DNA from 2 places in the Dietzia cercidiphylli genome. Region 1 is predicted to be linked to the other one. Evidence: riboswitches for the same ligand, from Rfam matches in the RefSeq annotation. Region 1 holds a riboswitch; the other holds the start of a gene.
What was found. A riboswitch is a leader RNA that binds a small molecule or an ion and turns the genes downstream of it on or off. The one in region 1 is predicted to bind cyclic di-AMP.
Positions count from the first base shown of each region.

Region 2: another riboswitch for cyclic di-AMP. It lies ahead of ABD250_RS06420 (transglycosylase family protein); the one in region 1 lies ahead of ABD250_RS08635 (NlpC/P60 family protein).

Region 1 is NZ_BAAAQG010000007.1:496,137-499,337, reverse strand. It holds gene ABD250_RS08640 (NlpC/P60 family protein) at 1-895, opposite strand, end outside; gene ABD250_RS08635 (NlpC/P60 family protein) at 1,059-1,673, opposite strand; cyclic di-AMP (ydaO/yuaA leader) riboswitch at 1,687-1,835, opposite strand; gene ABD250_RS08630 (hypothetical protein) at 1,916-2,125, opposite strand; gene ABD250_RS08625 (exonuclease domain-containing protein) at 2,315-3,201, shown strand, end outside.
Region 2 is NZ_BAAAQG010000007.1:30,785-33,985, forward strand. It holds gene ABD250_RS06410 (helicase-associated domain-containing protein) at 1-377, opposite strand, end outside; gene ABD250_RS06415 (hypothetical protein) at 480-677, shown strand; gene ABD250_RS06420 (transglycosylase family protein) at 818-1,441, opposite strand; cyclic di-AMP (ydaO/yuaA leader) riboswitch at 1,453-1,609, opposite strand; gene ABD250_RS06425 (hypothetical protein) at 1,788-2,069, opposite strand; gene ABD250_RS06430 (cold-shock protein) at 2,191-2,592, shown strand; gene ABD250_RS06435 (DUF2771 family protein) at 2,602-3,111, opposite strand; gene ABD250_RS06440 (MFS transporter) at 3,108-3,201, opposite strand, start outside.

The DNA of each region.
Region 1 (3,201 bases):
GCGGTAGCGTCTTCCCCTCCTGCGCGTACGCCCACACCATGAGTCCCGAGCAGTCGAACTCCTCCGCGCCGGTCGCCCCCCAGGAGTACGGGGAACCGAGCCGGGTGAGAGCCACCTTCAGCGCCGCGGTGTTGACGCCGTCGACAGCCGGGGCGACGTAACCGGGCGGGACCAAAGGGCCGCCGGCCCAGACTGCACGCTGCGCGTCCGAGAGGGCGTCGACACGACGTCTCACCTCATCGATCCGCGCCCGCATCTCCTCCGAGCGCCGGTCGAGCTCATCCGCCCGACCCTGTGCGTCCCGGGCCGAGGCCCGCGCGATCTCCGATGCCACGTCCGCGTCCCTGCGGAGGCGGGCGGCCTCAGCCGAGGCGGCACGCGAGGCGTCCAGGGCGCTGGTGGTGGTGCCGGACAGCCGCTGCAGCGTTCCGAGCCGGTCGACCAGGTCGCGGGGACTCTCGGCGAGGACGGCGGCCCGTGTCGCCCCGGTGTCGCCCCCGCGATAGCGCACGGTCGCGAGTCGATCCACCAGGGACTGGTCGCGCGAGGCACCGGCGTCGGCGACCACGGCGAGCCCGGCGGCGACCCCGGCCTCGCGTTCGCGTCGTTCCCGTTCGGCGTCGGCCCGCTCGAGTTCCGCGCGCGCCAGATGGAGCTCCTCACCGAGCGCTCCGGCCTCCGCGGACAACCTCGCCAGCTCCGCCAGGTCCTCACCGGGTGCGTCATCCGTCGAATCGACACCGGCCCGTGCGGTGCTCTGCCCCGGGCCCCCCGCCTGCGCCGGCCCCACCACCCGGGTGGGGTCCGCGGTCTGAGCCGACACCGTCACGACCCCGGAACTCAGGACAACGAGAGCGGCCACGATGAGGGCGACCGGCCGGGCTCTGGGGGTCATGGGCAATTGTGACACTCTCGGATCGCTGTTCAGTGACGAGCGGAACGCGGCGGGGGCACCGTCAGACTCCGTTGCCGAGATGGTACAGACGACGAACCCCGCCGGTACCGGTTACGTGACCGGCGTTCGGCGGGGTTCGCGGACGTGCGTGGTGCGAGACGGCTCAGTAGTAGCGGGTCGCACCGTAGAACGGCATGGAGTCCACCGGCGCGTAGCTCACAGAGGTGCCGGAGTACGGGGCATGGACGACCTGGCCGTTGCCGGCGTAGATCCCCACGTGGCTGGCGCCGCTGTAGAAGGCGACGATGTCCCCGGGCTGCAGGTCGGCCTTGGAGACCTGGGTCCCGCCGCCGATCTGGGCCTGGCTGGTGCGCGGGATGGAGATTCCCGCCTCCTTGTACGCCCACGAGGTCAGGCCCGAGCAGTCGAACGAGTTGGGGCCGGTGGCGCCCCAGACGTACGGCGAACCGACGCGGGTGCTGGCGGCGTCGAGGATGCGCTGACCGGTGGAGATCTGCGGCGCCGGGGCGGCGAACTCGACGGGGGCCGCCTGTGCGGCGGCGGCCTGGGCCAGGCCGGCCGGGAGGGCGATGCCCTCAGGGAGGTCGACGGTGACCTGTGCGGGCACACCGGGCAGACGCAGCTCGACGGGGACGTCGACGGTCACCGGCGCGGCGGCCGCGGTCCCGGCGCCGGCGATGGCGGCTCCGGCCGCGAGCAGTCCTGCGGTGGCGACACGACGCCCGGTCGAGTTGGCCTTGATGCTGTGGGCTCCCACGAGAGTGATTTCCTCTTTCTTCCTGGACACCGACCGGGTTAGCTGACGGGTTCGGACACGGAAGTCTGTCCTACGCCCGGACCTCTCGGCCCTCGGGCGATTCACCCCAGTGGAACGTGGTTCCCCGGTGCACCGTGGTTGGCGCTTTGGTGGTGACCCCGGCCCCCCACCGGCGGGCGGGTGATGACTTCCGAGGTCTCGAAAAGGTTACGAAACCATCTCGTCGAAGTCCAGTCCATCCGCTAGGCGGCCGTCTCCGAGGCCATGATCTCGACCGTCGAGACCATTCCGAGCTCCATGAGCACCTCGATCGCCGAACGCACCTCCGGCTCCAGGACGTACCCACACGACTCCTCGGAAAGCGCGTCCACCTGCGACTCTCCGGCCAGGAGCACCGAGACGACGCAGTCCTCACACCGGCGCGGGCGGGCCGGGCACCGTGAGCAGTCCATCGAGAACATGATCTACATCACACTCCGTCCTGGGCGTGTTGCCCATTCGTTACCGGGCCGCGATCTACGGCTCGAGGCCGACCGTAACGGCGGGGTACGACATCCCCCTCCGCGGCGGCGGGCCGCACCCGGCCTCCGCCACGACCGTCCGCCCCGCCACTGTCGGACCGGGTCGCTACCGTCGGCACCATGCCCACTCCCCCGACGCGAGAGCCGGTCCGCACGCCCGGGCCCCAGGGGGTCCAGGCGGCGTTCGACGAACTCGAACCGATGCTCTCCGAGGTGACGTTCGTCGTGGTCGACCTGGAGACCACCGGCACCCGACCGGGGACGGACGAGATCACCGAGATCGGCGCGGTCCGCGTACGGGGCGGCGAGGTCCGGGCTGAGCTGTCCACGTTCGTCGCCATCGACGGTGCCCTGCCGGGGCACATCAGCAGGCTCACCGGTATCGACCCCGGCGACCTCGTCGGGGCGCCCACCCTCGGAGAGGTGATGGCGACGTTCCTGGAGTTCTCCCGCGGCGCCGTCCTGGTCGCCCACAACGCCCGGTTCGACCTCGGTTTCCTCCGGGCGGCTGCCGTCTCCACCGACCATCAGTGGCCGGATCCCCCGTCGATCTGCACGCTCGCCCTGGCACGTCGGATTCTCCACCGTGGCGAGACCCGCGGACACCGTCTCGGTGAACTCGCCGCCCATCTGGGATCCACCGTCGAGCCCAACCACCGGGCGCTCCAGGACGCCCGCGCCACCGTCGACGTCCTCCACGCCCTGATCTCCAGGGTCGGGGACTGCGGGGTGGCCACCCTCACCGAGCTCCGGTCGTACGACGGCCGCCTCGCCCCCGAGGTACTGCGCCGCGCCGCGCTGACCGAAGCGCTCACCACCGGTCCCGGCGTCTACCTCTTCCGTGACGGGTCGGGGGGCGCCCTGTACGTGGGGTCATCCGTGTCGGTGCGGCGGAGGGCCCGTTCCTACTATTCCGGAGCCGACTCGCGCAGCAGGATGCGCACGATGGTCGGGCTGGCCGCGAGTGTCGAGTCGGTGCCCTGTGCGCACCTCCTGGAGGCGTGGAC
Region 2 (3,201 bases), 470 kb from region 1:
TGGGCCGGGTCGCCCCAGAACAGTGCGAGATCCCGGAGGGTGTCCACGGCCGCGCGGAACGCCGGGTCGTCGTCGTCGACACCGAGGCGGCCCGACACCGCACCGATCGGCACCGGGCCGGAATCGGCCCCGAGCGCGGCGGCGGTGGCCAGCACGAGGAGGTCGGGCCACGTCAGGGTGCCCATCGCGCGCGCTGTCGACGCCGGCAACCGCAGGCGGGAGGCGAGCACGCCGAGCGAGGCCGGTGGAGGGGAGGCCACGTCCGCGCGCAGCTCGCACAGTCGCACCAGGGTGTCGTCGGACAGGCCGGCCAGCCAGGCGGGGAAGTCGGGTTCACCGCTGGTGGGGTGTCGGGGCGTGGTGCGCGAGGTCGACATATCCGTACCAGCCTAGTGAGATCCGGCCGGCGGTGAGTATCGGCGGCGGGGGTATCCGACCCGGTTGCTGACGGATCGGGCTCGAGGTGAGAGACTGACCACGTGGCTGCCAAGAAACTGACCTACGACAACCCGGGATGGCCCGACGACTCGTTCGGCGAGCACCCGGTGACCGAACTAGCTGCGCTCGTGGCGGGGGGGCTGTCGCCCTTCGGGCAGGAGATCTTCCCCCTGCCGCAGGAGCGCCTGAACTACGTCCACCCGGAGACCGTGGTCAACACGTCCGTGCCGACGCGCTGACCTCCCCGCACGCCGTGGGCACACGGTGTAGCTCGCACGGTGTAGCTCGCACGGTGTAGCTCGCACGGTGTAGACGCGAGAACGGGCCGCCACCCCCTTCAGGGAGTGGCGGCCCGTTCTCGCGTTCGGGTCGACCGGGGTCAGTTGGCCAGGTAGGTGGCGAAGAACCCGTCCACGGCGGTCTGGTTCTCGGCGTAGGCGGCGTCGACGAGATCCTTGTTGGCCTGGTATCCGTCCGTGATCGGCAGCGCGAGACCGCGACCCTCGGCGAACGCGGTGAGCGTCGCGACGTGCTCGGCGGCCGAGACGGCCTCCGGAGCGGCCGGCGCGACCGGGGCGGCCGGCGCGGGGGCGGGCTGGGCCACGTCGCGGGGCGTCGGGGCGGAGTTCAGGCCGAGCTTGGCGGAGCAGGCGGGCCATGCTCCCCAGCCCTGACCGGCGAGGGTCTTCTCGGCGATGGCGATCTGCTGCTCGCGGGTCGCCTGGTTGGCGGTCGGCGCGTACTGGGTGCCGCCGTAGGCCGCCCAGGTGCTCGGCGAGAACTGCAGCCCGCCGTGGTAGCCGTTGCCCGTGTTGATCCCCCAGTTGCCGCCGGCCTCACACTGGGCCAGACGGTCCCAGTCGGAGTCCGGGGCCGCGTTGGCGGCCGGGGCGAGGGCGAGCCCCGCGGCGGAGAACGCGGTGCCCGCGAGGACGACCTTCACCGCCGTCCTGGGCGCGGAGGCGGTGGCGGCAGCGCGGTGGCGTCCGGTGTTCGAGGTCATATACGCGTCAGTCCTTTTCACTCTGTGCCTACGGGGTGAGCTGTCGGGTTCGGACGGGTGCGCCCGGCCGCCTGCGGCGGCTTGACCCCAAGGCGACCTGTGGTCGCCGGCCCGAGGTGGGCCCTGATCGGGTCCCCCGTCCCCGCCCGGTAACGGTCAATGTCGCATCGGCCGCAGGGCGGGGTTCGGTGGTGCGTCCGATGCCAACTCGCTGACGAGTCTGCCCCGAACAGTAGCGGCTTGATGCCGGATCGTCACCATTCTGAGATAAAACCAGGTCACACAGGAGGGCGGGAGGTGACGTTATCGGCTTGTTACCTGGAACTTCGCCAGAGGGTGGGTTCCGTCACACCCTGGGCGGCCGGGAGCCGAGAATCGCGTACAGCAGCCCCAGGAGGAACCCGACCGGGGTGAACACCATCGCGCCGAGGTACAGGAAGGTCGGCGCGTCCCGATCCAGGACGAACGGGGTCAGTGCGGCGAGGACGGTGAACACCACACCGACGGCGAAGACGACCAGCGCCGCGATGAACAGGCCGCGGCGTCTGGGCCGGACCGGGGCGGGCTCGGCCGCGTGGGGTGCCCAGGGGTCGGGGTCGTCGGCTGGGGGTCGGGCGTCGGAGGTCACACGGGGGAGGCTACCGGCCCGGCGGGGGCGCCGGGCCACCGCCTCGGCGAGGGTAGTCTCGAGTCATTCGTGGTGGATGTCGGTCGCACGTGTGCGCGATCGTGTGGAGAGGTGGTTCGCGGTGCCCAGTGGCAGGGTCAAGTGGTACGACGCGGAGAAGGGTTTCGGTTTCCTGTCCCACGAGGGCGGGGAGGACGTCTACGTCCGGTCGGACGCGCTCCCCGACGGGGTGGACACGCTACGGCCCCGCCAGCGCGTGGAGTTCGACATGGTCTCCGGTCGGCGTGGCCCTCAGGCTCTGCGGGTGGTCGTCCACGAGGAGCCCACCGTCGTGCAGGACCGTGCCCCCCGCGGCGGCCCACGGCACTCGCCCGATGAGCTGCACGGGATGGTCGAGGACATGATCAAGGTCCTCGAGACGACCGTCCAACCCGAGTTGCGGCGCGGCCACCGTCCCGACCACAAGGTGTCGGGTCGCGTGGCGTCGGTGCTCCGCGCCGTCGCCCGCGAACTGGACGCGTGACCCGCCGGCTCAGTCCGCGTAGGTGATCCCGACGGACCACTCGCCGCTGAGGATCGTCTCGGAGCCGTCCGCCGCGTAGACCAGGGCGACCGCGCGGAGCGCCAGTCCTTCGATCCGTCCCTCGTCAGGGAGGGTGACCGGGATGAGTAGTTCGCCGGGGCCGTCGGGTTCGAGGGTGTATTCGCGGAACCCGTCCGCGCGGATCTCGTAGACGTCGAGCGTGGCGCGGCGCAGTTCCACCGGCAGCCGCACCGTGAGGGTGTGTTCACCGGTGACCGTGAACTCACCCACCGGGTTGGTGTAGCTCGTGCCGTCGAGGTCCGTCGCGGCGAACGGCAGTACCTCCACGTGGTCGCGGTCGGTGGCGACGGTGATCGCCGGCACCGCCCCGTGACGTGAGGCGGAGCCCTGCCACGCTCCGACGATCGCGGCGACCATGATGATCACCCACGCCAGGATCGCCCAGGTGACTGGGCGGACGCGGGTGCCGGACGCGGGGGCATCGCTGTAAGAGCTCACTCCTCCATTCTGCCGAGCAGGCGCGCGCCGAATGCACGGGGGTCACGTGGCGCTCCGGGGAACCTGGGTCGGTTGCCGCCGAGCCCCGGT